DNA from 4 places in the Stutzerimonas sp. FeSN7 genome. Region 4 is predicted to be linked to each of the others. Evidence: predicted binding sites of a transcription regulator. Region 4 holds the regulator's gene; each other region holds the start of a gene.
What was found. The regulator FliA, encoded in region 4, starts transcription of late flagellar genes. The targets are predictions, from matches to a motif close to CTAAAGTTTNNNNNNNNNNNGCCGNTAA.

Region 1 (7,384 bases), 1.0 Mb from region 4:
AAGCAGGCTGCTGGATGTATTGGCGAGCTGACCCACCAGCAAGTCCATCGCGTTGAACTGTTTGAACAGGCGATCCTGCAGCGAGGTCATGCGCCTATTAAGATCTTCCTTCTGCTTGTCGATGTTCGAAATCGTCTCGGTCATCACCTTGTTGCGCTGCTCAAGAATACCGCCCGTTTCGGTATAGGGCTTCAGCTTCTCGTCTAGGCGAGTGGCAATGCCTTTTTCACCCGTGAACAACGCCGGCAACTCGGCAAAGTTGCTGTCCATTACCTTGCTCAACTTGTCATCGTCGATTTTCAGCGTGCCATCTTTCTGCGTGGTAATGCCCAAGTCGGCCAGCGCACGGAGGGCGCCTTCACCTTGCACATTGGTCAACTCGCTGCGAATCGTCCCCAACAAGGTTCGCGCCGTGGCATCACCCACCAGAGCACCGGTGACCGGCGCCTTGCCATCACCCACGCTGGTAACTTTCGTCTGCTCATTGATCACGCCGATCAGCTTGTTGTAGCTATCGACAAAAGACTGGATCTGCTTTTTAACGCCCGCTTTGTCTTCCGCGACGTTGATGGTCAGCGGCTCATCTTTGGCTGTCTTGGCTTTTAGATCGAGCGTGACGCCCTCAATGGCGCCCTCGACCTTATTGGTTTCGCTGGTGACTGTGAGCCCGTCTACGGTAATAACCGAACTTTGAGCCTGGGCCAGGATGCGAGGCCCAGCGTCATCATCTGGCTCCACGCCATCGAACGCCAGAACACTCAGGCTTTGCTGGCCTTCACCTGCTACCCCGGACGGCGAGGCTCCAACAGTGATGTCCTTATCCGCCCCCGTCTTACTGCTGCTCAGCACCAGGCGAGCGCCCTGATCGTCGGTAACGATGGTTGCCGTTACGCCTTTTTCAGCGCCCTGCTTGTTGATGGCGTCGCGTATGCCAGCCAATGTATTGTTGCTTTCATCGACCGTAATGGAGAACGAGCCCTCATTGCCGAGCTTTATCTCCAGTGAGCCACTTCCAAAGCGCGCGGGTGCTTCTGCCGTACTTTTCACGGCAGCCAATGCAACCTTACTGCTGGTTGCAAGCTCCTTAACCTCAACCTGATAGCTCCCCGCGCCGGCCGTTGTGCCAGCGGTAACACCTACCAGGTCCGACTTGCTCGACGTTGCTGAACGTGCCTGAAACAGCTCCGGCTTGTTCAAGCCGCGAAGGGCAGTTTGAAAATCACTGATCGCGCTTTTCAGCGCGCCAACTGCAGTGATCTGCGTAGTGGTCTTCTTTTCGAGGTTGGCGAGCTGCGACTCTTTGGGCGCACGCTCGGCAGCGACCATTCTCTTTACGATGCTGTCGATGTCGATGCCCGAACCAATACCTGTTACGCCTGCCATAGCCTCACCTCGTCAAATTAACCACATCACGCATCACTGCAAAAAAGCAAACAAGAACCGTGCCGTCAGGCAGTAGCCTCGAACAATAGACTGCGCATTTCATCCAGGCGCTCGGCCAGCCGCAGGAGATCCTCGGAAGGAATCTGCCGTACTACCTTGCCTGATTCGCCATCGAGCACCTGCACCACCACTTCGCCGGTGGAATCGTCCACGCTGAAGTTGAGGTTACGCTGCAACGCCTGCATCTGCGTGCGAATCCGCTCTACCGCCTCGCCAACATCCGGTTTCTGCTCGGCCTTGCCGGCTTCATTCTCTGCGCCCAAGGCCGAAAGCCCAGCCTCCGAACGGGAGCTGGGCATCGCAGTGTTGCCAGAGGATGACGCAAGGGAATTGAGCGCAATTCTTGCGACGTCCATGGTTCACCTCTCAATGGACAAATGGGGCGGCAAACCACCCCATTCATTACTCTAGGCTTACTGGAGCAGACTGAGAACTGCCTGCGGCAGCTGCTTGGCCTGGGCCAGAATCGCGGTACCAGCCTGTTGCAGGATCTGGTTTTTGCTCAGGTTGGCGGTTTCAGCGGCGAAGTCGGTATCCTGGATACGGCCGCGGGCTGCAGAAGCGTTTTCACCGATGTTCTGTAGGTTCGCGATGGTGTTATCGAAGCGATTCTGCACCGCACCAAGGTCAGCACGCTGGGAGTCAATCTGCTTGATGGCACCATCGATAATTTGAATAGCCGCTTGGGCACCAGCACCGGTTTCATCGGCTACGTTGATCGATGCAACCGTTTTAACTTCCGCTTCTGCGGGCGCGCCAACCACAGTTTTAGCCGTGTCGGAGGTGTAGGCAGTTCCGTTTCCACCGCTTGCCGCAATCGTCATGGTTTTACCAGCCTCTTTGGCCTCGAGAACCAGATTGCCATCAGCATCTTTGGATGCCGTCGCCACTGCACTAACGCCGGCGTCTGCATTGAGCTTAGTGATAGCGGCATCGATATCATCACCGTCGGCAAGTGTTACATCGATTGCGGTTCCGCCATCGTATGTGACGGAAAGTGTCCCTGTTCCGCCGGTAGGCCCAGTAAATGCACCCACGGTTTTGGCTGTAGTGGCGGGAGTGGTAACTGTCCCCTCCAATGTGGCCGTGTCCATCTTTTCGATAGAGACGCTAATGGTTTCATTAGCATTCGCGCCTATTTGGAATGACTGAGTAGCGAAACTGCCATCAAGCAATTTGCGTCCACCGAAGGTGGTGGTCTCGCTAATACGATCCATCTCGCTAACCAAGGCGGTAATTTCCTTCTGGATCGAGGTACGGTCATCCAGATTATTACTGCCGTTTGCGGCCTGCAGAGAAAGGTCGCGCATACGCTGCAAAATATTGGTCGACTGCTGCAGAGCACCTTCAGCGGTCTGCGCCAGGGAAATGCCGTCGTTGGCGTTACGAACCGCAACATTAAGGCCATTGATCTGGCTGGTCAGACGGTTGGAAATCTGCAGACCGGCTGCGTCATCTTTAGCACTGTTGATGCGGCTACCAGTAGACAGGCGCTGCATGGAGGTGCTGAGAGCATTGGAAGAGTTGCTGAGGTTGCGCTGAGTATTCAGCGAAGCAATGTTGGTATTGACAGTAAGAGCCATGATGAGCCTCCAAGGGCGCTGGTTACTTTGGTTTGCCTGAGCTTGCGACTCCGGGTCCGGCTTTGCCCAGGCACCCATCGAGTTCGCATTCGATTAGCTTATCGGCGCCGTTTCGGTGAGCTTTAGGAGGCGGTTGAAAATAATATTGCACGCCCCGGAAACAACCTGTACGACGCCGGCCTGCTCACGAAATAAGCGAGCCTGCCTGCACAGGTTTTCGGACAGGGGGCGGGAAACTTTAATTGCGCGCCGCGCACGTGCAAGAGGACGGCTGGGCAGCTGTAGGGATGCGGGTGTTTTCGCGGGCATGGCCCGCTCCTACCGGGGGCGGGTGCAGTAGTCAAATGCGGTTATGCCATCAAGCAGATGGGACATAACAGGTGATGGTTATCGGGTCTCGGTCAAAAGCCTTCCAGCTGCGCCAGCCGCTGCAGAAATGCCTCCTCATCCAGCACCTCCAGCCCCAGCTCATTGGCCTTGGTCAGTTTCGAGCCGGCGCCCGGCCCCGCAACCACGCAGCTGGTTTTGGCCGATACGGAACCCGCAACCTTGGCGCCAAGAGCTTCGAGGCGGGCTTTGCCTTGGTCGCGGCTCATGGTTTCGAGGGTGCCGGTAAGGACCCAGGTCTGGCCGGCGAGTGGCAGGCCTGCGGCTTGCTTGCGTTCGCTCTGCCAGTGCATGCCGAACTCGCGCAGTTGCGCTTCGATAAGGCGGGCGCGGTTGGCGTTTGCGGGGTTGCCGAAGTATTCGCGCAGCGAGCGGGCGGCCTTTTCGGTGAGGCGTTCGACTTGGCGCAGGTCGAGCCAGTCGGCGGCGATGATGGCTTCCAGACTGCCGAAGCGATCCGCCAGGCGTTTTGCGCCGGTGCTGGCGATAAAGGGGATGTTCAGTTTATCGATCAGGCCAGCCAGGGTGGCGCAGGCGGCGAATTCGGGATGCAGCTCGCCCTCCTCCTGCAGTTCCACACCGCGTTCGCGCAGCTGAGCGATGACCGTGCGGTTGTGCTCATCTTCGAAGAAGCTATGGATTTCGTGGGCCACTTCAAGGCCGATTTCCGGCAGGTAGACCAGCACATCCGGCAGCGCCCTACCAATGCGCTCCAGGGAGCCCAACGCACGGGCCAGCAACTTGGCGGTTTCTTCACCGACATCGGGAATGCCCAGGGCGAAGATGAAACGCGCGAGGGTCGGCCTGCGGCTGGCGTCGATGGCGTTGAGCAGATTGCGCGTGGAGATATCGGCGAACCCTTCCAGCTCGATGATCTGCTCGTAGGTCAGGCAGTACAGATCCGCTGGCGAACTGACCAAGCCGCGGTCGACCAGTTGTTCGACGATCTTGTCGCCCAGCCCGTCGATATCCATGGCGCGGCGCGAAACGAAATGAATGATCGCCTGCTTCAGCTGCGCCTGACAGGCCAGGCGCCCCACGCAGCGGTAGATCGAACCTTCGCTGACGGATTCACGCCCCTTGCTGCGCTTGATCAGCTGGGTGCGCTCTACGGCAGAGCCGCACACCGGGCATTGCTCTGGCACATGCACAGCGCGGGCATCGGTGGGGCGACGCTCGGCGATCACGCCGAGAATCTGCGGAATGACGTCACCGGCGCGGCGCACGATTACCGTATCGCCGATCATCACGCCCAGACGTGCAACTTCGTCCATGTTGTGCAGGGTTGCGTTGGACACCGTGACGCCTGCAACCTGCACGGGCTTGAGCCGGGCGACCGGGGTGATGGCGCCAGTACGACCGACTTGGAACTCCACGTCGAGCAGCTCGGTGATCTCTTCCCGCGCGGGAAACTTGTGGGCGATGGCCCAGCGCGGTTCGCGTGCACGGAAGCCCAGTTCGCGCTGCTGCTCGACGGCATTGACCTTGAACACCACACCGTCGATTTCGTAAGGCAGCGCGTCGCGCTTTGCACCGATGGCGTCGTAATAGGCGCGGCATTCGGCAACGCCCTTGGCCAGCTTCAGTTCGCGACTGATCGGCAGACCCCAGCCTTTCAGCGCTTCGAGAATTCCGATGTGCGTATTTGGCAGCTCACCATCACTGCGTCCAACACCGTAAGCGCACAGTTCCAGCGGCCGGCTGGCGGTGATCTTCGAATCCAGCTGGCGCAGGCTGCCGGCTGCGGCGTTACGGGGATTGGCGAAGGGCTTGCCGCCGCTTTCCAGCTGTCGCGCATTGAGCGCTTCGAAGCCGGCCTTGGGCATGTAGATTTCGCCGCGCACCTCGAGTACCGCAGGCCAGCCACTGCCATGCAGCTTCAATGGAATGTTGCGTACGGTGCGCACGTTGGTGCTGATGTCCTCACCCGTGCTGCCATCGCCCCGGGTGGCGCCGCGCACCAGATGACCGTTCTCATAAAGCAGGCTGACCGCCAGACCATCCAGTTTGGGTTCGCAGCTGTACTCGACTACAGCGCCATCGCCGAACAGGTCGCCCGCCGGCAGATCCAGCCCTTCGCGCACGCGGCGGTCGAAATCGAGCAGGTCCTGCTCCTCGAAGGCATTGCCCAGGCTCAGCATCGGCACTTCATGGCGTACCTGACCGAACGCCGCCAGTGCCGCCCCTCCCACCCGCTGGGTTGGTGACTCGGGTGTCACCAGCTCCGGGTGCTCTGCCTCGAGCGCCTTGAGCTCATTGAACAGACGGTCGTACTCGGCATCGGGAACGCTGGGTTCGTCGAGCACGTAGTAGCGGTAGTTGTGGGCGTCGATTTCGCTGCGTAGTTCGGCAATACGCTCGGCGGCGGTTTGGGCAGAAGGCATAGGACGAAGCCGTGACTGGGGCTGTGCTGATTCAGACCGCATCAGCACACCTTGGTTGATATGGAAGGCGTCGGATTCTAGCCGAATGCGAGTCCGAAGGCAGGTCTGCAGGTTCTGTTGGCTGGGGTCGGACTTGGCAGGCAGGTTGCGTGACGATGCGCTGAAGCGAAGTGCCGGTGGGCTGAAGCCCACCCTACGATGCTCTGCAGAGCGAGGCGACAGGCCAGTGAAAGCGAGTCTGCCCCTTCAAACGCAACACCGGGCGCGAGGCCCGGTGCGGTGAGTTATCAGCGTTGCTTGATGGTCATCTGCCGGCGTTCGAATTCGACGATGCGCTGACGGTAATGCTCGATGGTCTGGGCGGTCAGCACGCTGCGCTGGTCGTCCTTCAGTTCGCCATTAAGCTCCTGGGAGAGCTTGCGCGCGGCAGCGACCATGACATCAAAGGCCTGCTTCGGATGGCGCGGGCCGGGCAGACCGAGGAAGAAGCTCACGGCCGGGGTGGTGAAGTGATCGATGTCGTCCAGGTCGAAGGTGCCGGGCTTGACCGCATTGGCCATGGAGAACAGCACCTCGCCGTTGCCGGCCATGCTTTCATGGCGGTGGAAGATATCCATCTCGCCGAATCGCAAACCGCTTTCCAGAATGTTTTGCAGCAGAGCCGGGCCGCGGAAGCCGTGCGGGTCGCGGGAAATGACGTTGATGACCAGCACCTCTTCCACCGGCGCCTGCTCCTTCTGCGGCCGCTCCTGCAAGTCGTCATCGTCTCCGACCACGGGGTCGAGCAACGTCGGGACCGGCTCTTCGGTGCTGAGCTGCAGATCGCCCTGATAGGGCTCGTCCTGGCGGCGCTTTTTGCTGGATTCGCGCGCAGTTACCGGTGGGAGATCATTCTCGGACAGCGAGGGCTCATGCTCACGATTCACGACACGCGCCGGCCCGAGCAGCTCGGGGGAGTCGTCGACGTCGGGCAGGTTGGAAAGACTGCGGTCCAGCTTGAACTTGAGCTTGCCCTTGCCACCACGCATGCGACGCCAGCCGTCGAACAGAATGCCGGCAATGACAATGATGCCGATGACGATCAGCCACTCGCGCAGACCGATATCCATTAATGCTTTAACCTCTGAATTCGATGATAAAGACGCAACAAGCCGGGACTGCTTTTAGCGCATCGTAAAAATTGTGCTCTAAGCTAGCACGACGAACGGTAGATTTGCACCGTGCGGTAGTTCTCTTTTTGTGCCCTTCCTTGTATCAAAAACGCTCAAACAAGCGGCTTAATCCTAGGCTTCGGCAAGCGCAACGGCCTGCTCGACGTCCACCGCCACCAGCCGCGAGCAGCCTGGCTCATGCATGGTCACCCCCATCAGTTGATCGGCCATTTCCATGGCGATCTTGTTATGGGTGATATAGATGAACTGAACTTTCTCCGACATCTCCTTAACCAACCGCGCATAGCGACCGACGTTGGCGTCATCCAATGGCGCATCAACTTCGTCGAGCATGCAGAACGGCGCCGGATTGAGCTGGAAGATCGCAAATACCAGCGCCAGCGCAGTCAGCGCTTTCTCGCCGCCGGACAGTAGA
Region 2 (7,384 bases), 380 kb from region 4:
CGCGACTTTCTCACTCATGCCTAATGCTCAAAGGTAACGACGTTATATCGTAACAATGCTGTCCGTTTGGCTTGGCGCTGTCAATGGAACGATTCGCATCTGCTTCGCCGCGAAAGGCCAATGCCTCGATCGCTGCGTGCGGCCCTGCTTACTCCGATGGCGTAGCTATGCGACAATGAGCGCCTTTCGCTCGGCCGCAATCCCCGCATTCGTTCTGACAGCCGGCCTCCGTCGCTGTCGTACTCCTCAACACTGCAGGATCACCAGCTCCTTCGCTGCGAGCTGGAGCGCCGAGTATTGCTGCCGGATCGGCGATGCACGCCGCCACATACATTGATAGGTAAGTCCTTGATCTCCACCGCCAACATCACCATGCAGTTCGGTGCCAAGCCGCTGTTCGAAAACGTCTCCGTCAAATTCGGCGGCGGCAACCGCTACGGTCTCATCGGCGCCAACGGCTGCGGCAAGTCGACCTTCATGAAGATCCTCGGTGGAGAACTGGAGCCATCGGCCGGCCAGGTGATGCTCGAGCCCAACGTGCGTCTGGGCAAGCTGCGCCAGGATCAGTTCGCCTATGAAGATTTCAGCGTGATCGACACGGTGATCATGGGCCACACCGAGCTGTGGAAGGTGAAGGCCGAGCGCGACCGCATCTACTCGCTGCCGGAAATGAGCGAAGAAGACGGCATGGCTGTCGCCGAGCTGGAGGTGCAATTCGCCGAGTTCGACGGCTACACCGCGGAATCGCGCGCCGGCGAGCTGCTGCTCGGCCTCGGCATCCCGCTCGATCAGCATTTCGGCCCGATGAGTGCCGTGGCGCCCGGCTGGAAGCTGCGCGTACTGCTGGCCCAGGCGCTGTTCTCCGACCCGGAAGTGCTGCTACTGGACGAACCGACCAACCACCTGGACATCAACACCATCCGCTGGCTGGAATCGATTCTCACGGCGCGCAACAGCACCATGATCATCATTTCCCACGACCGCCACTTCCTCAACAGCGTCTGCACCCACATGGCCGACCTGGATTATGGCGAGCTGCGGCTGTTCCCGGGCAACTACGACGAATACATGACCGCCGCGACCCAGGCTCGTGAACGCCTGCTGTCGGACAACGCCAAGAAGAAGGCGCAGATCGCCGAACTGCAGACCTTCGTCAGCCGCTTCTCGGCCAACGCCTCCAAGGCCAAGCAGGCCACCAGCCGCGCCAAGCTGATCGACAAGATCCAGCTCGATGAAGTGAAGCCGTCCAGTCGCGTCAGCCCGTTCATCCGTTTCGAGCAGTACAAGAAGCTGCATCGCCAGGCGGTCACGCTGGAGCGCGTCAGCCAGGGCTATGACGGCACGCCGCTGTTCCGGAACCTGAATCTGCAGGTCGAAGCCGGCGAGCGCGTGGCCATCATCGGTCCGAACGGCATCGGCAAGACCACCCTGCTGCGCACTCTGGTCGGTGAATTGCCACCCATGTCCGGTGAAGTGAAATGGACCGAAAGTGCCGACGTGGGCTATTTCGCCCAGGACCACGCCGAGGACTTCGAGGACGACGTCACCCTCTTCGACTGGATGGGCCAGTGGACCCAGGGCGGCGAACAGCTGGTACGCGGCACCCTTGGCCGCATGCTGTTCTCCAACGACGAGATCAACAAATCGGTCAAGGTCATTTCCGGTGGTGAACAGGGCCGCATGCTGTTCGGCAAGCTGATCCTGAAGAAGCCCAACGTGCTGGTGATGGACGAACCGACCAACCACCTGGACATGGAATCCATCGAGGCGCTGAACCTGGCGCTGGAGAACTATCCGGGCACGCTGATCTTCGTCAGCCATGACCGCGAATTCGTCAGCTCCCTGGCCACACGCATCATCGAACTGTCGGAGAACGGCGTCACCGATTTCAGCGGCAGCTACGACGACTACCTGCGCAGCCAGGGCGTACAGGTCTGACCGTCGAATCGGCCCCCAATAAAAAGCCCCGCACTAGCGGGGCTTTTCATTTCTTTGACGCTCTAGCCGACGGCCGTGCTCCAGTCGATCATGCCCAGCTGCCAGGTCGCCAGGATCAGCAACCCGAAACCGATCCGGTACCAGGCAAACGCGGCATAGCTGTGGTTGCCGATGAATTTCAGCAGTGCCCGCACGGCCAGCATGGCGAAGATGAACGAAGTGACGAAGCCGATGGCGAACACGGCAAAGTCACCCGGCTGGAACAGATCGCGGTACTTGTAGCCGGAGTAGACCGCAGCACCGACCATGGTGGGCATTGCCAGAAAGAACGAGAACTCGGTGGCGGCCTTGCGCGACAGGCCGAACAGCAGCCCGCCGATGATGGTCGAGCCCGACCGCGAGGTGCCCGGCACCAGCGCCAGACACTGAGCGAAACCGACCTTCAAGGCCAGCGTCCAGGTCATGTCATCGACTGTCTCGGCGCGGATCGCGTGATCACGACGCTCGGCCCAGAGCATGACGATGCCGCCGATGACCAGCGCGGCGGCCACGGTGATCGGGTTGAACAGGTATTCGTGAATCAGATCGGCAAAGGCCACGCCGAGCACCACGGCCGGCATGAAGGCAATCAGCAGGTTGACGGTGAACTTCTGTGCCTGACGCTCCTTGGGCAGGCCGACCACCACGTCGATGATCTTGCGCCGATATTCCCAGATCACCGCGAGGATCGCGCCCAGCTGGATGATGATATTGAAGGCCAGCGCGCGTTCGCCGCCGAAGCCGATCAGATCCGCCACGATGATCTGGTGACCGGTGCTGGAGACCGGAAGAAATTCGGTAATCCCCTCGACGACACCCAAGATCAGCGCCTGAATCGCAACCCAAAGATCCATCTATTCCCCTACAGCGATGCAGTCCATCGCGACTCAATGCAACCAAGGTATATGTCAGAAAGCCATCTGGCCGGCTGTTCTGACTCGTCCGGGAGAATTAAATTCCTCGACGGACGACAAAAGGGGGCTCATTTTTAGCCACGCGCGGCCGAAAAGCTACTCAGAGTGCCGCGGCACGACCGCTATGAGAGGTCGGAGCGATGCGCTAGCACCGACCCGTCAGATACAACGATAAGAAAGAAACCTCAGGAGCCTATTCATGAATCTGCTGCGCAATGTCCCCATCAGCAAGCGCCTCTGGCTGATCCCCGTGGTCGCCGTGGTCATGCTGTTCATTCTCGGCATGCTGATGATTCAGCAAGTCCGCTCCGACCTGTACCGCGGCAAGCAGGAAGCGACCCGCAACGTCGTGGAAGCAGCCGCCGGTGTGTTCGAGCACTACCACAAGCTCGAAACCAGCGGAGCCATGACCACGGCCGACGCTCAGCAGGCCGCCATCGAGCAGATTCGCCTGCTCCGCTACGACGGCCAGGACTACTTCTGGATCAACGATCTCGGCCCGAAGATGATCATGCATCCGATGCAGCCGAAGCTCGACGGTCAGGATCTGTCGAAGATCAAGGACCCGGAAGGCAAGGAGCTGTTCAACGAGATGGTCGCCATTGCCCGGCGTGACGGCGCCGGACTGGTGGACTACATGTGGGCCAAGCCCGGTGAAGAGAACCCGGTTCCGAAGATCTCCTACGTGCAGCTGTTCAAACCCTGGGGCTGGATCATCGGTTCCGGCATCTATGTGGACGACGTCGAGCAGGAATTCTGGAACTACCTGACGCGCTTCTCGCTGATCGGCCTGCTGATCTCGGCAATCATGGCGGTTCTGGTCGCCATCCTGATTCGCAGCATCGTCCGACCGCTGCGCCATACCATGGCGGCCATGGCCAATATTGCCAGCGGCGAAGCCGACCTGACCCGCACGCTGGACGTCTCCGGCAACGATGAGCTGACCACCCTGGGGCGCGACTTCAATCGCTTCACCCAGAAGCTGCGCACCGTCGTCGGCCAGCTGTTCGAGACTTCCGGCGCGCTGGACCAGTCGTCACGCGCGCTGAGTGAACTGTCCAGCCAGGCCCATGAGCAAAGTCAGCAGCAGATGCTGCAGATGGAACAGGTCGCCACCGCGGTCAACGAAGTCACTTACGCGGTGCAGGAAGTGGCGAAGAATGCCGAACACGCGTCCACCGAAGTGGGCAGCGCGGAAAACCAGGCTGGCCAGGGACAACGCAACATCGAAACGAGCCTGCAGCAGATCGACGCGCTGTCGGCAACCATCGGCCAGGCGGTGGATGTGATCCAGTCGCTGGCCGACGAAACCACCAAGATCGGTTCGGTGCTCGAGGTGATCGGCTCTATCGCCGAGCAGACCAACCTGCTCGCACTCAACGCCGCGATCGAGGCTGCCCGTGCCGGCGAACAAGGCCGTGGCTTCGCCGTGGTGGCCGACGAGGTCCGCCTGCTGGCACAGCGCACCCAGCAGTCGACTGCCGAGATTCACAGCATGATCGAACGCCTGCAGAAGAACTCCGGCGCCGCGGTGAACGTCATCATGGAAAGCAATCGCGCCTCCCAGCTCACCGTCGAGCAGGCCAGTCAGGCCGGCGAAAGTCTCGGTGAGATCGCCCAGGCGCTGCGCAACCTTTCCGGCCTGAACGCCTCCATTGCCAGCGCAACGCTGCAGCAGTCCCACGTGGTGGAAGACATCAACCAGAACGTGACCCAGGCCGCCGGACTCGCGCAGGAAAGCACCTTGGCCGCCGAGCAGTCCAGCGAAGCCGGCAAGCGACTCGGCGAACTCGCCGGTCAGCTGAATCGCCTGCTGAGCCAGTTCCGCGTCTGACCGCCTCTGCGGCTCGCCCAGCGTGGGCGAGCCGCACGGCACCATCCTCTGGCACACCCCCTCCTCTCGGCACCATGGTGAGGCCGAAACACACCAACTGAACGACCGCGCCATTCGCGACAGGTTGTCGCAGCCGGATTTTTCCGTGACCTGGCGAAAACAACCGCATTCGTTCTGCCGAAAATGGTTTTTCCCGTATTTACAGCGACTTAAGTCCGCTTACCGAACGACTGCCGGAGAACCGCCAGCCTTATACCTTTGGCTAATTGCAAAGGCCTTCAAATTTTTTCGAACTCGCATGTGACTCGCCAGTCCTCTGGGTACATCAACTGCAATGTAAGGCCAACGCCAACGAGCTTGGCTGCAGGTATTTTGGGTATCACACAGAGAGACATGCCCCATGCACACCCCGCTGCGTATCAACGAAGCCCTTTTGATCACCGACCGTGCGTTCAAGCCTTTCCAGTGCGTCGCCTGGACGCTGCCCGAAGGTAACGGTGAAGTCAGCATCACCGTCGTCGATCGCGACGAAGCCCGACTGCTCGGCCGCTGCAAGATGTCCAGCAGCGTATTCACCGACCCGGTGAAACTGGGCGAAACCCTGGAAAAGACCCGCGCGCAGCTGAGCCGCGACGGTGCTCATTTCTCGCCCTGGCACATGCCTGAATAACGATGGGCGGCACGAATCAAGGCCTGCAGCCAACGCTCCAGGCCTTTTTTCATGCCCAGCGCTTGGCGGCACGCACCGTTCGCGACTGACCCATTCGCCCGTTTGGCGGTCTCAACACCAACGAGCGAAACAGGAGAAAACCATGAAAGGTGCAGAAGCGTACGTGAACGATCAGTGGCAGAGCTGCGGGCTCGCCGACCTGCCTCAGGGCTCCGGCGCCCAAGCGGTCAAGCTGCACTTCATTGTCCCGCGCGACGTCCAGATGCCCGGGCTGATCGATCACATCAGCGAGATCGCTCAGCGCCATCTGAGCGAGGCCTACGAAGGGCGCAAGGTCACACGCAAGCCCGCCGTCGGTTCGGTGGTCGGAGATGGCAGTGGCGATGGCATCGATCTGGAATTCGAGGTAGCACCGGCGGAGTGACTGCGGCCTGCATTCGTCGACGCTGACGTTTCAGAAGAGGTCGAATGCAATGCCTGCCGGCCATGCGCCGGCTTCTCGGAAGGACGATCCCAGATGACCCCCTTTGATCTGCAGCGCATGCTTCTGCATGAGTTTCCGCTGATGTTCGTTGCGGAAGTGGCGCTACGGGCGCTGCTTGCCTTTATCGCGGTTTTCGTCTTCCTCAAGGTGAGCGGACGCCGAGGCATTCGGCAGCTGTCGGTGTTCGAGCTGGTGATCATCCTGACCCTCGGCTCGGCGGCGGGAGACGTCTCCTTTTACGACGATGTTCCGCTGCTGCCGGTTGCGGCCGTATTTGCCACGCTGCTGGCGCTGTACCGCCTGACCGTGTTTCTGATGAGCCGCAGCCCGCGGTTCGGCGTGTGGCTGGAAGGAAAACCCGTCACCATCATTCGCGACGGAATCTACGAACTGCGCAGCCTCGACAGCATGAACATCTCGGCGGACGAGTTCTTCATGGAGCTGCGCCAGCAGGGCGTGGAGCATCTCGGCCAGGTCAGACTCGGCATACTCGAAAACGACGGCAACGTGAGCCTGTTCTTTCATGAGCCGGAAGCGGTACGCCCCGGGCTCTCGGTTTTACCGCCCGAGTACCGACCGGTCTTCCGGCAGATCCCGGCATCGGGCATGTATGCCTGCAACCGCTGCGGCTTTCCGCAGGCGCTGGAAAGCCAGCAAGCGCTGCGATGCCCGCGGTGCTCCAATCCGACCTGGTCGAAGGCGCTTTCCACCCACCGCTCGCGCTGATGCACGGTACGAACCGCCAGTGCTCCTGCCGGTCAGTTGATAGAGGCGGTTCGCGTCCATGCGCGACGCCGGCTACCTTCCCGATCAACAGCAGGAGCAGACCATGCTTGGCGACTACTCATCGATCAACGATCACCTCGAAACCGCGCGCAAGCACGCCGACCAGGCGGAGACCGAAGCGAAGCCCGAACTCTATCGCGAGGCCGTCGACGAACTTGTCGCGGCAATTCGCCTGTTGATGCGCAACAGTACAGAAAAGGACAACTGAGCCCATTCCATCGCCTCGCCAGCTCCCTGGCGAGGCCTAGCGGGGACCCGCCATCCATGCGCCACGACACTGCGACGGAACCGCCACCCCTGGCCGAGGGCACCCGCCCCGTCCCGCTGGACGAAACCGCCGACACCGGCACGCTGCTTTGCCCTACCCTGCCACCCGACCTGCATTATGTGGACGATGCGCAGCCAGGCATCCGCCGCCGACAGCTGCGTGGAAAGTTCGCCTATTTCGCTCCGAGCGGCGAGCGCATCCGTGACGAAGAAGAGATTCGCCGGATCAACAAACTGGCGATCCCCCCGGCCTATCGGGACGTCTGGATCTGCCCCGACCCGCAAGGGCATCTCCAGGCCACGGGACGCGATGCCCGCGGACGCAAGCAGTATCGTTACCATCCGCGCTGGCGGGAAATCCGCGACAGCGACAAGTACGAGCGCATGCTGGAGTTCGGCGAAGCCCTGCCCAAGCTGCGCCGCGATCTGGAAAAGCACCTGGCCCTGCCCGG
Region 3 (7,384 bases), 1.3 Mb from region 4:
GCTGGGCTTCACGTCCGCCTAGAATGCCGCTTTTGCCCGGGAAATCCGCCATGAGCAACCTCGACATCGACGCCCGCTATGCCTGCGCCAAGAGCCTTGCGCTGGAAGCTGCGCAGCTCGGCATGAGCTATTACCGTCAGCGCGAGACACTGGATGTGGAGCACAAGGGCAGCGATCGCCAGGACGTGGTCAGCATCGCCGACAAGCGCATCGAGGACTTCATTCGCGGGCGGCTCGCCGAACGTTTTCCCGAAGACGGCTTTCTCGGCGAGGAGAGCGGCTCGGCCGGTCTCAAGGCACGCTGCGTCTGGGTCATCGACCCCATCGACGGCACCGCCTGCTTCGTCAACGGCCTGCACAACTGGTGCGTCTCCATCGGCCTGCTGGTGGACGGCGAACCGCACGTCGGCGCGATCGCCGATCCGAATCACGACGAACTCTTCCATGGCTGCCTTGGCCGGGGCGCCTACGTCAACGAGACGCCGCTCAGAACCAGCACCGCGACCCACGTGTGCGAGGGGCTGACCGGCGCCGGAACCTTCCATCCACGCGGCAAGGAACATTTCATTCCGTTTCTGGAGAAACTGCTGGCCGAAGGCGGCATGTTCATCCGCAACGGCTCCGGCGCGCTGATGACCGCCTACGTCGCTGCGGGTCGCCTGATCGGTTACTACGAGACCGAGCTCAAGAGCTGGGACTGCCTGGCCGGGCTGGTGCTGGTGGCCGAAGCGGGTGGCCTGCGCAACGACTTCTTCCGTAACGACGGTCTGCTGCGAGGTAATCCGTATCTGGTGGCGGCGCCCGGGGTATACAGCCAGCTGGCCAAACTGATCGGCCCTGCGCTGGATGCCTGAACCGCGCGTTCGTCGATCGGCGCAGGCGCGGTCGGCAGCCTGTGCTATACCGTTGTGACGCACCGAGGGCCGGCTTATCCGCCTGGCCCGCTCTGAACAGGGGGGAATTCCGGCAGCCATCGGGCCGAGCCAACCTGCGTGATCGATGGCTGCCCGCACATAGCGAGGTAACGATCATGACCATGATGCAATGCACCTACCGCGATCACATCATCACCGCCGAGGTGATGGAATATCCTGGCACCTCCACTCCCTGGGCCGGCGGCTGCCGGATTACCGCCCCCGACGGACACGTCACCCGTCGCCTGCCGCTGCCACTCGAGCATGCGTTCATGGACGAACTGGACAAGGCCCAGCGGCTGTCCATCGCCCACGGCAAGTGGCTGGTGGACCAGCACCTCGACCACGGGCGCGAGCTGTTTCAGAAGGCCGCCTGACCGCTCTTGCTACTGCGCGCCGGACGCCTGCGTTCGGCGCGTTTTTGTTGTCCTGGATCAGGCCGATAGCACTTGGATAGGGCTCAGCGGCCCCTCCGCGCACGAGGCTGCGTGCCGGCATTTTCAGACCCATGCTGGCATTGGCTGCAATTGCGCAGTCTTCCTGAGTGCAACGCCATCACGTCGCATTGCCCAGGAAAGGTTCGGCGACATTTGGCGCATTGCTTAATGATCCAAACGGTGGCATAGCTATCACCAAGCCACCGGCAACGGTGGTGTTCATAAGCGGAAGTAAGGACGACTTATGCAAATCCAGGTTCATAGCGATAACCACATCGAAGGCAGTGCCCGTCTGGCTGATTGGGTCAGTGCCAGTGTGGCAGGCAAGCTGGACCGGTATGACGACGAGCTGACACGTGTCGTCGTGCACCTCAACGACGAAAACGGCGACAAGGCCGGCGCGCATGACAAGCGCTGCCAGATCGAGGCGCGGCCCAAGGGCCTGCAACCCATCTCCGTTACCCACAAGGCTGAATCGTTGGAGCTGGCCATCGACGGCGCGGTCGACAAGCTGAGCAATGCGCTCGCTCACCAGTTCGGCAAGCTGCGCAGCAAGCGCGCCGGCGCCCAGCCGCAGATGATCGACGGTGCCGTAGCCGGTCGTGACGCGCTACTGGAGGAAGATTTCCTCGCGGACGAACTGGTCCGCAATTCATAAGCCCCCGATGAAGGGCCTTCCCTGCGGAAGGCCCTTCGCGCATCAGTGCAGCAGTTCCGGCGGAATGCTTCCGCCATTCTCGGCCAGCTTCTTCATCACCGCGCGGTGCAGCCACATGTTCATCTGCGCCGTATCGGCCATCTGATCGGGCGGGCAGCCCAGCTCGGTGGCAAGCTCCCGGCGCGACTCCAGGCTGCTGTCGAGGCCCAGCAACTTCATCAGGTCGACGATCGAGGTGCGCCAGTTCAGCGTTTCGGGGTGAGCCGCCGCCTTCGCTTCCAGCTGCGCCACCACGTCCACGCCACGGGCGGCGGCAGTCGGCTGGTTCAGATCCCTGTCCGGCCCGAGTGTCGCGTTGGTCGTGGTCGACGGCCGCTCGCTCAGTGTTATTCCTTCGGCGCTGGAGTGGGTGGCGTCAGCCGGCGGCGTGTCGGCCTTGCGCTCCGCTTCGTTGGAGACATCGCCCAGGCCGAGCTTCGCCTTGATCGAATCGAAAAGTCCCATGTCCGTTCTCCGTGCTGTTGGTGTCTGCGTTCGACAACAACCCACGGCGTGCCATTCGTTCCACAGGTCGGTTCGCTCGGTTAGCTGTGTTCGAGCCAGGCGAGGGCTTCGGCTTCCTGATGCAGGTCGAAGGCCTTAATGGTCAGTCCCGGAATCAATGCGCCCTCGACTTCGCTGGCCTTGCGCAACCACTCCTTGCCGGCGATCACCGCACAGCGGTCGAAGCGGCGGATGAAGCGCAGCAGCTGGGGCAGGCGTGACAGCTCCACGCCGACGGCACCCAGGGTCGGCAGATCGAAGTCGCCGATGCGGTAGAGCATGCGGCCGTGGCTGATGCCTTCGGACTTGAACAGCAGGTCGTCCAGCGCGGCGCGCATGGCCTGGCTGTCCAGCTTGCCGGAGAAGTCGATATCGATGCGGTTTTCGCCTCTGCGCGATACCTGAAACATGACGAGTCCCTCTCGGTTCTGTGGGTGGCCGCGATCTCCTCAGACCATAGTCGCTGCGAGGGGATCGAGCCAAAAAAACAGGCGAAACGCGGGCGATTCCATTGACCTGGATCAGCATGCGAGGCGTTGATCCGTGCGTTAGCAAAAGTGCCTGCAGGCCGCGTGGTGCCTGGCTTTCAAGGCGGCGGACCAACGGTATCAAGTTGCTCGCTGGCCGGCCGAGAAACGGAATAACTGCGACGCCAGCGAGTGGCGGCGGCGCGTTCTTTCCTGCTTTTCTGCAGTTGGAATTCCTTCATGACCAGCACTTTGGCGAACGTCATCCAGTCCGTACTGCGCGGGCTGGGCCTACGTACCATCAACCTGCAATTTTTCTTTTCCTACAGCCTGATCTTCCTTTGCGCGGCGCTGACCGCCGGGGTGCTGTTCATGTCCAGCAAGGACGCCAGCCAGATCGACATGGCCGGCGCGCAGCGCATGCTCAGCCAGAAGATGATGAAAGAGGCGCTGCTCGCTGCGCAGGGCATCGGTAGCCCGGCGGATGTCGACAAGACCATTCAGCGCTTCGAGCAATCCCATCGGCTGCTGCTCAACGGCGACAGCGCTCAGGGTATCGTCCGCGTCGAGCTGGCCAGCGCACAGCCGCACCTGCAGCGCGTCGATCAGATCTGGCAGCGCTACCGTCCCGCCGTACAGGCGCTGGCCGCAGGGCAGAGCGCCGATCTGAAGACCCTGGCCGGCGACTCCAACGATATTCTCGCGGCCTCCAACGAAGTGGTGTCGCTGATCTCGGCGCAGGCCAATCGCAGTGCCTCCCAGCAGCTGTGGGTCGCGCTGGGTTCCACCCTGTGCATCCTGCTGCTGGTGGTGCTCGGACGGATCGCCGGCATGAACTGGCTGATGCTGCAGATCGACGAGCTGCGCGGGCGCCTGGAGAAGGTCAGCCAGGGCGATTTTTCCGCGCCGCTGCAGGTGCGTCATGCCGATGACGAGATGGGCAGGATCACCCTGGCCTACAACAGCCTGCTGGGTCAGGTTGGCGAGATGATCCGCGGCGTGCGCCAGGCGGCCGATGACGCTGACGGGCAATGCAAGCACATGGCGAACCTGGCCGGGGACAGCGCGCGCAATGTGGAAGGCCAGCAGGCGGAGATCGATCAGGTCGCTACTGCCATGAATGAAATGCTCGCCACCTCCCAGGAAGTTGCACGCAGCACTGTCGAGGCCGCCAATGCCGCTGACGTCGCCGAGCAGGAGACCAATGCCGGCAGCGCCGTGATGAACGAATCGGTCGGCGCCATCCGCACGCTCAGTGGCCATGTCGATGGCCTGGCGGACGTGATGCAGCAGCTGGTGCTCGACAGCCACGAGATCGGCAAGGTGCTCAACGTGATCAGCGGCATCGCCGAGCAGACCAACCTGCTGGCGCTCAACGCAGCCATCGAGGCAGCACGGGCCGGTGAGCAGGGCCGCGGTTTCGCGGTAGTTGCCGACGAGGTGCGCAGCCTCGCCAGTCGCACCCAGAGTTCGGCCAAGGAGGTCGGCGTGCTGGTCGAGCGTCTGCAGAGCCAGGCCTCGCGCGCCGGGCAGGCCATGGATGCCTCGCGCCAGAGCAGCACCATCACCCTGACGCAGATCGAGGCGGCGCAACATGCGCTGGGCCAGATCGTCGGTGCGGTGCAGACCATTCGTGGCATGACCAATCAGATCGCCACGGCTGCCGAGGAGCAGTCGCAGGTCGCCGAGGACATGAACAAGTCGCTGACGCGCATCGCTCAGGTGGCTGATCAGGCGGCGAGCGTCACGCACGATACCGCGGCATCTGGCAATACCATCATGCAGAGCATGAATGGGCTCAAGACGCTGACGGGGCGTTTCCGCCTACAGGCGTGACAGGAAGGTGAGGCGGGGAGGTGCGGCGGATAGCGCACCGCTCGGTGCGAGTGCCCCCGCGCATGGACGCGCGGGGACAGGGGTGGATCAGTCCTGGCGGCTGGTCACTTCCAGCAGGTGATAGCCGAACTGCGTCTTCACCGGGCCCTGCACGACATTCAGCGGCGCGCTGAACACCACGGTGTCGAATTCCTTGACCATCTGACCCGGACCGAACGAACCCAGATCGCCGCCCTGGCGGCTGGACGGGCACGTGGAGTTTTCCTTGGCGACCTGGGCGAAGTCGGCGCCGCCTTCGATGGCAGCTTTCAGCTCGTTGCACTTTGCTTCAGTGGAAACCAGGATGTGGCGGGCAGTGGCTCGGGCAATGGTGTGTACTCCTGTGGAAAAGCTGCGAGCCTACCGCAATTGCCCTGCGAGTCAAACGTCGCGGGTGATCGTACCCGCAGTGCACCGGCTCAAGGGTTCTCACCGAGTGCCCGCTGGATCCGTCGCCGGCGCTGCGTTGAACGACTCGAGACTTTGCAGACTCTGCGCGTAGCGCTCGGCGCGCAGCGGCATGAAACCGGTGAAGTGGATCCAGGTCGGCAGGCCTTGCAGGTAATGCATCACGAATGCTCGGGTGGTCGGCTTTTCCTGCAGGCTCCGCTCGCTCAGATAGATGAAAAGCGGGCGGGTCAACGGCTGGTAGTGCGCCTCGCTGACGGTTTTGAGCGTCGGGTAGACCGGGCCCTTGCCACTGTCGATGGCAAGCAGCTTCAGCTCGTCCCAGTGCCGGTGATAGGCGCCGATTCCGAAGAATCCGAGCGCATCCGGCTCGGCAGCGATGCCGGCGGCCAACTCCTCTTCGTTCTCGCTGGCGGTATAGTCCTGGCGGCTGCGATGCGCCTCGCCGACGATCTGCCTGGTGAAGACGTCGTAGGTGCCGGAGTCCTGACCTCGGCCGAACAGTTTCACCGGTCGGTCGGGCCAGCCGGCACGGATGTGACTCCAGTGCCTGACCTTGTCTTCGGCTGCGGGCGTCCAGAGTTTCTTCAGCTCTTCGACGGTGATGTCGCTCGCCCAATCATTGCTCGGGTGTACGACGACCGTGATCGCGTCCATGGCCAGGGGCACTTCGCGATAGCCGATGCCGTTCTGCGCGCAGAGTGCCTGCTCGCTGCTGTTCATCCTGCGCGAGGCGTCGTTGATGTCCGTCTTCCCTGCACAGAAGCGGCGAAAACCAGCGCTGGTCCCGGAAAACGCCACTTCGATCGGATGCCCAGGCTGCGCACGCTGGAAACGGCGTATCGCTTCGCGGGTGAGTGGGTAAACGGTGCTGGAGCCATCGATGAGCAGCCCTTCGGCGGTGGATTCGGCAGCGCTCACGGCTGGTGTGGATGCCAGCTGCAGGCCAAGCGAAAGACTAATCAGCAGTAGCGGGCCGGTTTTGACGTGCATGCTGTCGCTCCTTGGCCTGGCTCAGGGCTTGGCCTTCAGCCAATCGTGCTTTAGTGAATTCCAGAACACCTGCAGGCTGTGGAAGCGGGTGTCTACCGCATTGATGTAGTCATCCAGCCGATCGATTTCCCGATGCTGGGCCTGTTGTTCCTGGGCATCGATCTGCTTGAGCTGCGCTTCGAGCTCATTGAGCGATTCGCGCAGTTCGCGGATGCGATTCTCGGTCTGGCTACGACGTTCGCTTTGCATAGGTGCGGGCTCCCGACCAGGTCAGAGTTGGCTGCCGCCGATCAACAGCAGAGGCAGGCCGAAGAACACACCGCCGATGTAGGCCCCGACGTACAGCTTGCTGCGTTGCGCCAGATCGGCGAGATGCGTGGCGATGGCAGGCGGAACGCCGCGCAGGAACGGCAGTACGTAGATCAGGACGATTCCGAACAGGTTGAACAGCAGATGTACCAGTGCGATCTGCATCGCCAGTTCGGCGGTGGGCCCGGAGATGGCGGTGGCCGCCAGCAGCGCGGTCACGCAGGTTCCGATGTTGGTGCCGAGGGTGAACGGATAGACCTGTTTGAGCGAAAAGACACCGGTTCCTGCCAGTGGCACGATCAGCGCGGTGGTGGTCGATGAGGATTGCACCAGGATCGTGATGAGCGTTCCCGAGGCGATCCCCGAAACCGGGCCACGCCCGACGCTGGTGTGCATGATCTCTTTGGCGCGGCCGACCATGACCCTGCGCAGCACCTTGCCGATGGCCTGGACCACGAACAGGATCAGGCCGATCCCGATGACGATCAGCGCGACACCCGACCAGACCTGGCTTGGCAGCCAGGCCACGCTGGCGTTGAGCAGGTCGCTGGCAGGGGTGAGGAGAGTCTTCATGAAGTTCACGCTCTTCATGTCGACGCTTGTGCTGTCGCTGACCAGAAGGCCGGCCAGAACTTCGGACATCTGCGCCAGCGGATGGAACAGCAGTTCGAGCGGCAGGAGGATCGCCACCGCCGTGATATTGAATGCGTCATGCACGGTTGCGGCCGCGAAGGCCCGGTGAAATTCGACGCCGTTGCGCACATGGCCGAGGCTGACGAT
Region 4 (7,384 bases):
ATGTTCGCTTCTCCCAAGGCGCTGGCCGTGTCGGCGGCGATCATGATCGCAATGGGCCTGGTGCCGGGCATGCCGCATTTCTCCTTTCTGAGTCTCGGGGCGGCTGCCGCCGCTGGCGCCTACTGGATCTGGCATCGGCAGAAGCAGGCGGTCAAGAAGACCGAGCAGGAAGTGCAGAAGCAGCAGGAGATGTTGCCGGCCCAGCGCGCGGCCGAGACCAAGGAGCTTGGCTGGGACGATGTGACTCCGGTGGACATGGTCGGTCTGGAAGTGGGTTATCGCCTGATTCCGCTGGTGGATCGCAACCAGGGTGGCCAGCTGTTGGCGCGCATCAAGGGCGTTCGCAAGAAGCTTTCGCAGGATCTGGGTTTTCTCATGCCGTCGGTGCATATCCGCGACAACCTCGACCTGCTGCCCAACGCCTATCGACTGACGCTGATGGGGGTGAGCCTGGCCGAAGCCGAGGTCTACCCGGATCGCGAGCTGGCGATCAACCCGGGGCAGGTGTTCGGTCCGCTCAACGGTATCGCCGCCAGGGATCCGGCGTTCGGTCTGGAGGCTGTCTGGATCGAAGCGAGCCAGCGCGACCAGGCGCAGTCGCTCGGCTATACCGTGGTGGATGCGAGTACCGTCGTCGCCACGCACCTCAACCAGGTTCTGCACAAGCATGCCCATGAGCTGCTCGGGCATGAAGAGGTCCAGCAGCTGCTGCAGCTGCTGGCCAAGAGTTCGCCCAAGCTGGCCGAGGAGCTGGTGCCGGGCATGGTGTCGCTTTCGACGCTGCTCAAGGTGCTGCAGGCGCTGCTGCAGGAGCAGGTGCCGGTACGCGACATCCGCACCATCGCCGAGGCCATCGCTAACGTGGCCGCCAAGAGTCAAGATCCCGCCGCAATGGTGGCCGCGGTCCGTGTCGCGCTGTCGCGCGCAATCGTGCAAAACGTTGTGGGACTAGAGCCGGAGCTCCCTGTGATCACCCTCGAGCCCCGGTTGGAACAGATCTTGCTCAATAGCTTGCAGAAGGCCAATCAGGGCTCCGACGACGGCATTTTGCTCGAGCCCGGAATGGCCGAAAAGTTGCAACGGTCCCTGGTAGAAGCGGCACAGCGTCAAGAAATGCTCGGCAAGCCAGCGATTCTGCTGGTGGCCGGCCCGGTCAGGGCGATGCTGTCGCGATTTGCGCGTCTGGCGGTGCCGAACATCCATGTTCTGGCCTACCAGGAAATACCGGACAACAAGCAGGTCACCATCGTCTCGACGGTGGGTCAGAATTAACCGAGGGTGCAGGCCATGCAGGTCAAACGTTTCTTCGCCGCCGATATGCGCATCGCCATGAAAATGGTGCGTGACGAGCTGGGCGCCGATGCCGTGATCATCGGCAATCGCCGGGTCGCCGGCGGCGTCGAGCTGACGGCTGTCCTCGACTACCCGATGCAGTCCGCGCCGGCGGCAGCCAAGCCGAATGCTGCGCTGGAGGCCGAATTGCGCAAGACGCAGTCGCGCCTGGCCAGTGCCCATGCCGAGCTGAGTGCCGCACCCCGCGCGAAGATGCAGGATCGTCAACTGGTTGACGAGAAGCCAGCCGCTGCGGCGAGCAAGCCGCAACCTGCCGCGGTGGCCGAGCCGGCCGCTGCGGTGGACGCCCGCGCGATCGAGGCGATGTATTCGGAACTGCACGGGCTGCGCGAGCTGATCGAAGTGCAGCTCGGTTCGATCGCCTGGGGCCAGGAGCAGAGCCGCCGCCCGCAGCAGGCAGGCCTGTGGCGTCGCCTGCAGCGTCTGGGTCTGCCGGCGGAACTGTCGCGCAGCCTGCTGGACAAGGTCGCCGCCATCACTGATGCGCGTCAGGCCTGGCGGATGGTTCTGGCGCATCTGGCGCAGGCCATCAAGGTCAGCAAGAACGAGCCGCTGGAAGAGGGCGGGGTGATTGCCCTGGTCGGGCCCGCGGGCGTTGGCAAGACCACCACGCTGGCCAAGCTTGCCGCTCGCTATGTGCTGAAGTACGGCGCGCAGAGCATCGCTCTGGCGAGCATGGACAACTACCGCATCGGCGCCCAGGAGCAGCTCAAGACGCTTGGCCGCATCCTCGACGTACCGGTGCTGCAACTCGATCCGAGCGAGCCCCTGAGCAAGTCGCTGGCTTCGCTGGCGCGCAAGCGGGTGATCCTGATCGACACTGCCGGCCTGCCCGCCAGCGATCCGACGCTGCGCATGCAGCTGCAGGCGCTTTCGGACAAGGGTGTCAAATCGAAGAATTACCTGGTGCTGGCGGCAACCAGCCAGAGCCAGGTGCTCAAGGCGGCATGGCACAACTATCGTCGTTGCGGCCTGGCTGGCTGTATTCTGACCAAGTTGGATGAGGCGGGCAGCCTCGGTGATGTGCTCGGGCTCACAATCAGCCAGCACTTGCCGATAGCCTACCTCGCGGACGGCCCGCGCATTCCGGACGACCTGCATCTGCCGCGTAGCCATCAGCTGGTGAGCCGTGCGGTGAGTTTGCAATCCGGCGAGGAACCGAGCGAGGAAACCATGGCCGATATGTTCGCCGGGTTGTACAACGGTTCGTCACGGCGGGCTGGATGATGTGGCGACAGCGGTACCAGAATGAATCAGATGCGTGCCCTGCGTGCGCATCGCCGGCCGAAAGGCCCCAGCAAGGTATAGGCGTGTGAACATGGGTATGCATCCCGTACAGGTGATTGCGGTGACCGGCGGCAAGGGTGGCGTCGGCAAGACCAACGTGTCGGTCAATCTGGCGCTGGCCCTGGCCGATCTCGGTCGGCGCGTGGTGCTGCTCGACGCCGACCTCGGCTTGGCCAACGTCGACGTGCTGCTGGGTCTGACCAGCAAGCGCACCCTGGCCGATGTAATCGCCGGCGAGTGCGATCTGCGTGACGTGCTCATCCAGGGACCAGGTGGCATTCGCATCGTGCCGGCAGCGTCCGGTACCCAGAGCATGGTGCAACTGTCGTCCCTGCAGCACGCAGGGCTGATCCAGGCATTCAGCGAGATGGGCGACGAGATCGACGTGCTGATCATCGACACCGCGGCCGGTATCGGCGACTCGGTGGTCAGCTTCGTGCGCGCCGCGCAGGAGGTGCTGCTGGTGGTCACCGACGAGCCGACATCGATCACTGACGCCTATGCGCTGATCAAGCTGCTCAATCGTGACTACGGCATCAGCCGCTTCCGCGTGCTGGCCAACATGGCCCATGCGCCGCAAGAAGGTCGCAACCTGTTCGCCAAACTGACCAAGGTTACCGAACGGTTTCTCGATGTCGCATTGCAGTACGTCGGCGCCGTGCCTTACGACGAGGCCGTGCGCAAGGCGGTACAGAAACAGCGTGCGGTCTATGAAGCGTATCCGCGCTCGAAATGTGCACTAGCCTTCAAGGCGATCGCGCAGAAGGTCGATACCTGGCCGCTGCCGGCGACACCGCGGGGCCATCTCGAATTCTTCGTAGAGCGCCTCATCAGCCCCGCTTCACCCAGCCACGAATGACAGGTGCCGGATCCGCTATGTATTACAGCAAGGCTCAGGCAAAGGATGCGCAGTACCGCCTGATCGATCAGTACGCCCCGTTGGTCAAGCGAATCGCTTACCACCTGTTGGCGCGCCTGCCTGCCAGTGTGCAGGTGGACGATCTGATCCAGGCTGGAATGATCGGACTGCTGGAAGCAGCGAAGAAATACGACGCCGGCAAAGGTGCCAGTTTCGAAACCTACGCCGGTATCCGCATCCGCGGCACCATGCTCGACGAAGTTCGCAAGGGGGACTGGGCGCCGCGCTCGGTGCACCGCAACTCGCGCATGGTCAGCGAGGCGATCCGCGCCATCGAGGCGAAAACCGGGCGTGACGCTAAAGATCACGAGGTTGCGGCCGAACTTAAGCTTAGCCTCGACGAGTATTACGCCATTCTCGGCGACACGCTGGGCAGCCGCCTCTTCAGCTTTGACGATCTGCTGCAGGAAGGCGAGCACGGCGAACTGCAGGAAGACGCGAGCAGCACCCATCCGGAACCGTTTCGCGATCTGGAGGACGAGCGTTTCCAGCAGGCGCTGGCCGATGCCATCGGCAATCTGCCCGAACGCGAGAAGCTGGTGCTGTCGCTGTATTACGACGAAGAGTTGAACTTGAAGGAAATTGGTCAGGTGCTGGGAGTCAGCGAGTCGCGTGTGAGCCAGTTGCATAGCCAGTGTGCTGCGCGCTTGCGTGCACGCCTCGGCGAATGGCGCGCCAATTGACAATTGTTTGCGGTATGACGTGCTCGGTTTGCTGAGGCATTTTGGGACTTACGGAGGTCGACTTGGACAAGAACATGAAAATCCTCATCGTCGATGACTTCTCGACGATGAGACGAATCATCAAGAACCTCTTGCGTGATCTGGGGTTCACCAACACCGCCGAGGCGGACGACGGCACCACCGCACTGCCGATGCTGAAAAGCGGCAGCTTCGATTTCCTGGTCACCGACTGGAACATGCCGGGCATGAGCGGTATCGATCTGCTGCGCACAGTGCGCGCGGACGAGCGCCTCAAGCATCTGCCGGTACTGATGGTGACCGCCGAGGCGAAGCGCGATCAGATCATCGAAGCGGCCCAGGCCGGGGTCAATGGCTATGTGGTCAAACCCTTCACCGCCCAGGTGCTCAAGGAAAAGATCGAGAAGATCTTCGAGCGCGTCAACGGCTGAAGCAGTAACGCCGCGAGGGCACTATGACGCAAGCAGACCAAAGCCTGGCAGAGTTCGAAGCGACTCTGAAGGCCAACGCACCCCGCCTGATTGAAAGCCTGCAGCAAGGCCGCTTCGATGAAGCGACGCAGATGTTCAACGAGCTCAATCAGGTGCGCAACAACGGGCTCTATCAGGAAGTGGGCAAGCTCACGCGCGAGCTGCACAACGCCATCGTCAAGCTTGAGATGGATACCTGCGCCACGGGCGGCGACCCGTCACCGATCACCGATGCCACCGACCGTCTGTCCTACGTGGTGGAAATGACCGAGAAAGCCGCCAATCGCACCATGGACCTGGTCGAGGAATCGGCCCCGCTGGTGAACTATGTCAGCTACGAGGCCCAGAGCCTGACGGCCGATTGGCAGCGCTTCATGCGCCGTGACATGAATGCCGAGCAGTTCCGCGATCTGGTCAAGCGCATCGACCAGTACCTGCAGCGCAGCATGAACGATGGCAGCCAGCTTTCGCAGAATCTCAGCGAGATCATGCTGGCCCAGGACTTCCAGGATCTAACCGGCCAGGTGATCAAGCGGGTGACCCGACTGATCACCGAGCTTGAAAGCAACCTGCTCAATCTCGTCCTCATGGCGGGGCAGGTGGACCGCGTTGCCGGCATCCAGCACGACCGCGATGCCATGCGCGCCGAGCAAGAGAAGAAAAAACAAGAAAAAATGCCTTCCAACGGTGAAGGTCCGCAGATGCATGCCGATATGCGTGAAGACGTCGTTTCCGGCCAGGACGATGTCGATGATCTGCTTTCAAGCCTGGGCTTTTAGGGGAAGTGAATATGAGCTTCGACGCCGATGAAGAAATCCTCCAGGACTTCCTGGTAGAGGCCGGCGAGATTCTCGAACTATTGTCCGAGCAACTCGTGGAGCTGGAAAGCAGCCCCGATGACATGGCGTTGCTCAATGCGATTTTTCGCGGGTTCCACACGGTCAAGGGCGGTGCAGGCTTCCTTCAGCTTCATGAGCTGGTGGAGTGCTGCCATATCGCCGAAAACGTCTTCGACATCCTGCGCAAGGGTGAGCGTCGCGTCGATTCCGAACTGATGGATGTCGTTCTGCAGGCGCTGGACGCCGTGAACGAAATGTTCAGTCAGGTCCGCGAACGCGTCGAACCGACGCCAGCCTCACCCGAGCTGCTGGCTGCGCTTGCGCGCCTCGCCGAGCCCGCTTCCGCCGATGCGGCGCCAGTCGTTCCGGCTGCCCCGCAGGTGGTCGCCGAGCCTGAGGCCGAGCCCGCTGGCGCCGATAGCGAGTTCGAGCAGTTGCTCGACGCGATCCAGCCGGCTGCGAGCGAGACGGCTGCGAGCGAGGCCGAACACGGCCCCGTTACCGACGAGATCACCGACGACGAATTCGAGTCGCTGCTCGATCAGTTGCATGGCAAGGGCCAGTTCTCGGCACCGGCCAGCGCCGCAGCGCCTGCGGTACCTGTTGCGCCGGATGCAGCCGCTGCAAAGACCGGTGATGAAATCACCGATGAGGAATTCGAAGCGCTTCTCGACCAGCTGCACGGCAAGGGCAAGTTCGAGCCAGTCGGCTCGTCGGCCGAAGCGGCCGGCGCCGAGTCCGCCAAGGACAGTGCGCCCGCGGCGTCCGGCGACGAAATAACCGACGACGAGTTCGAAGCGCTGCTCGATCAGCTGCACGGCAAGGGCAAGTTCGAGCCGGCGGTCGCCGATGCGTCCCCGGCCGAGCCCGTTGCGGCAGCCCCGGCAAAGGCGGCACCCAAGGCGGAGCCCGCACGTGCCGCTGCGCCAGCCAAGCCGGCCGCGGCAGCGAGCAAGGCGGCCGCTCCGGCACCGGCCGCGGCGGACAAGGCTCCGGCCGAAGTCGAGACTACCGTGCGTGTCGATACCGCGCGCCTCGACGAGATCATGAACATGGTCGGCGAACTGGTGCTGGTCCGTAACCGCCTGGTGCGCCTGGGTTCCAATAGCGGCGACGAGGCGATGGCCAAGGCCGTTTCCAACCTCGACGTGGTCACCGCCGACCTGCAGAGCGCGGTGATGAAGACCCGCATGCAGCCGATCAAGAAAGTCTTCGGTCGCTTCCCGCGACTGGTTCGCGATCTGGCGCGCAGCCTGAAGAAAGAGATCAACCTGGAGCTGGTGGGCGAGGAAACCGACCTGGACAAGAACCTGGTCGAGGCCCTGGCCGATCCGCTGGTGCACCTGGTGCGCAACGCCGTCGACCACGGTATCGAGATGCCGGAGGAGCGCGAGGCCGCCGGCAAGCCGCGTACCGGTCGAGTGGTGCTGTCCGCCGAGCAGGAAGGCGACCATATCCTGCTGGTCATCAGTGATGACGGCAAGGGTATGGATGCCAACATCCTGCGTGCCAAGGCTGTGGAAAAGGGCATGCTGGAGAAGGATGCCGCAGACCGCCTGAGCGATCTGGAGTGCTACAACCTGATCTTCGCGCCGGGCTTTTCGACCAAGACCGAGATTTCCGACGTGTCCGGCCGCGGCGTCGGCATGGACGTGGTCAAGACCAAGATTTCCCAGCTCAACGGTACGGTCAACGTGTTCTCCACCAAGGGCCAGGGCTCGAAGGTGGTGATCAAGGTGCCGCTGACCCTGGCAATCATGCCGACGCTGATGGTGATGCTTGGCAACCAGGCGTTCGCCTTCCCGCTGGTCAACG

Region 1: a site for FliA is predicted at 3,241-3,268, ahead of P5703_RS11990 (flagellin). Genes of this name have one in related genera too.
Region 2: a site for FliA is predicted at 2,959-2,986, ahead of P5703_RS08905 (methyl-accepting chemotaxis protein). Genes of this name have one in related genera too.
Region 3: a site for FliA is predicted at 3,160-3,187, ahead of P5703_RS13310 (methyl-accepting chemotaxis protein). Genes of this name have one in related genera too.

The regions. Positions count from the first base shown of each region.
Region 1 covers NZ_JARPMN010000001.1:2,554,556-2,561,939, forward strand. Annotated here, with positions in the region: gene fliD (flagellar filament capping protein FliD) at 1-1,383, opposite strand, end outside; gene P5703_RS11985 (flagellar protein FlaG) at 1,449-1,742, opposite strand; gene P5703_RS11990 (flagellin) at 1,857-3,026, opposite strand; gene ligA (NAD-dependent DNA ligase LigA) at 3,428-5,797, opposite strand; gene zipA (cell division protein ZipA) at 6,085-6,906, opposite strand; gene smc (chromosome segregation protein SMC) at 7,081-7,384, opposite strand, start outside.
Region 2 covers NZ_JARPMN010000001.1:1,899,628-1,907,011, reverse strand. Annotated here, with positions in the region: gene P5703_RS08920 (TonB-dependent siderophore receptor) at 1-18, opposite strand, end outside; gene P5703_RS08915 (ABC-F family ATPase) at 349-1,938, shown strand; gene P5703_RS08910 (undecaprenyl-diphosphate phosphatase) at 2,001-2,831, opposite strand; gene P5703_RS08905 (methyl-accepting chemotaxis protein) at 3,091-4,725, shown strand; gene P5703_RS08900 (hypothetical protein) at 5,126-5,395, shown strand; gene P5703_RS08895 (hypothetical protein) at 5,538-5,819, shown strand; gene P5703_RS08890 (DUF421 domain-containing protein) at 5,913-6,605, shown strand; gene P5703_RS08885 (hypothetical protein) at 6,664-6,873, shown strand; gene P5703_RS08880 (DNA topoisomerase IB) at 6,930-7,384, shown strand, end outside.
Region 3 covers NZ_JARPMN010000001.1:2,844,619-2,852,002, reverse strand. Annotated here, with positions in the region: gene P5703_RS13335 (inositol monophosphatase family protein) at 51-854, shown strand; gene P5703_RS13330 (hypothetical protein) at 1,031-1,291, shown strand; gene P5703_RS13325 (HPF/RaiA family ribosome-associated protein) at 1,596-2,009, shown strand; gene P5703_RS13320 (DUF3597 domain-containing protein) at 2,052-2,513, opposite strand; gene P5703_RS13315 (SpoIIAA family protein) at 2,594-2,962, opposite strand; gene P5703_RS13310 (methyl-accepting chemotaxis protein) at 3,260-4,855, shown strand; gene P5703_RS13305 (peptidylprolyl isomerase) at 4,943-5,224, opposite strand; gene P5703_RS13300 (PstS family phosphate ABC transporter substrate-binding protein) at 5,324-6,295, opposite strand; gene P5703_RS13295 (hypothetical protein) at 6,317-6,544, opposite strand; gene P5703_RS13290 (Na/Pi symporter) at 6,566-7,384, opposite strand, start outside.
Region 4 covers NZ_JARPMN010000001.1:1,524,124-1,531,507, forward strand. Annotated here, with positions in the region: gene flhA (flagellar biosynthesis protein FlhA) at 1-1,272, shown strand, start outside; gene flhF (flagellar biosynthesis GTPase FlhF) at 1,288-2,580, shown strand; gene fleN (flagellar synthesis regulator FleN) at 2,672-3,499, shown strand; gene fliA (RNA polymerase sigma factor FliA) at 3,517-4,242, shown strand; gene P5703_RS07140 (chemotaxis response regulator CheY) at 4,317-4,691, shown strand; gene P5703_RS07145 (protein phosphatase CheZ) at 4,715-5,509, shown strand; gene P5703_RS07150 (chemotaxis protein CheA) at 5,521-7,384, shown strand, end outside.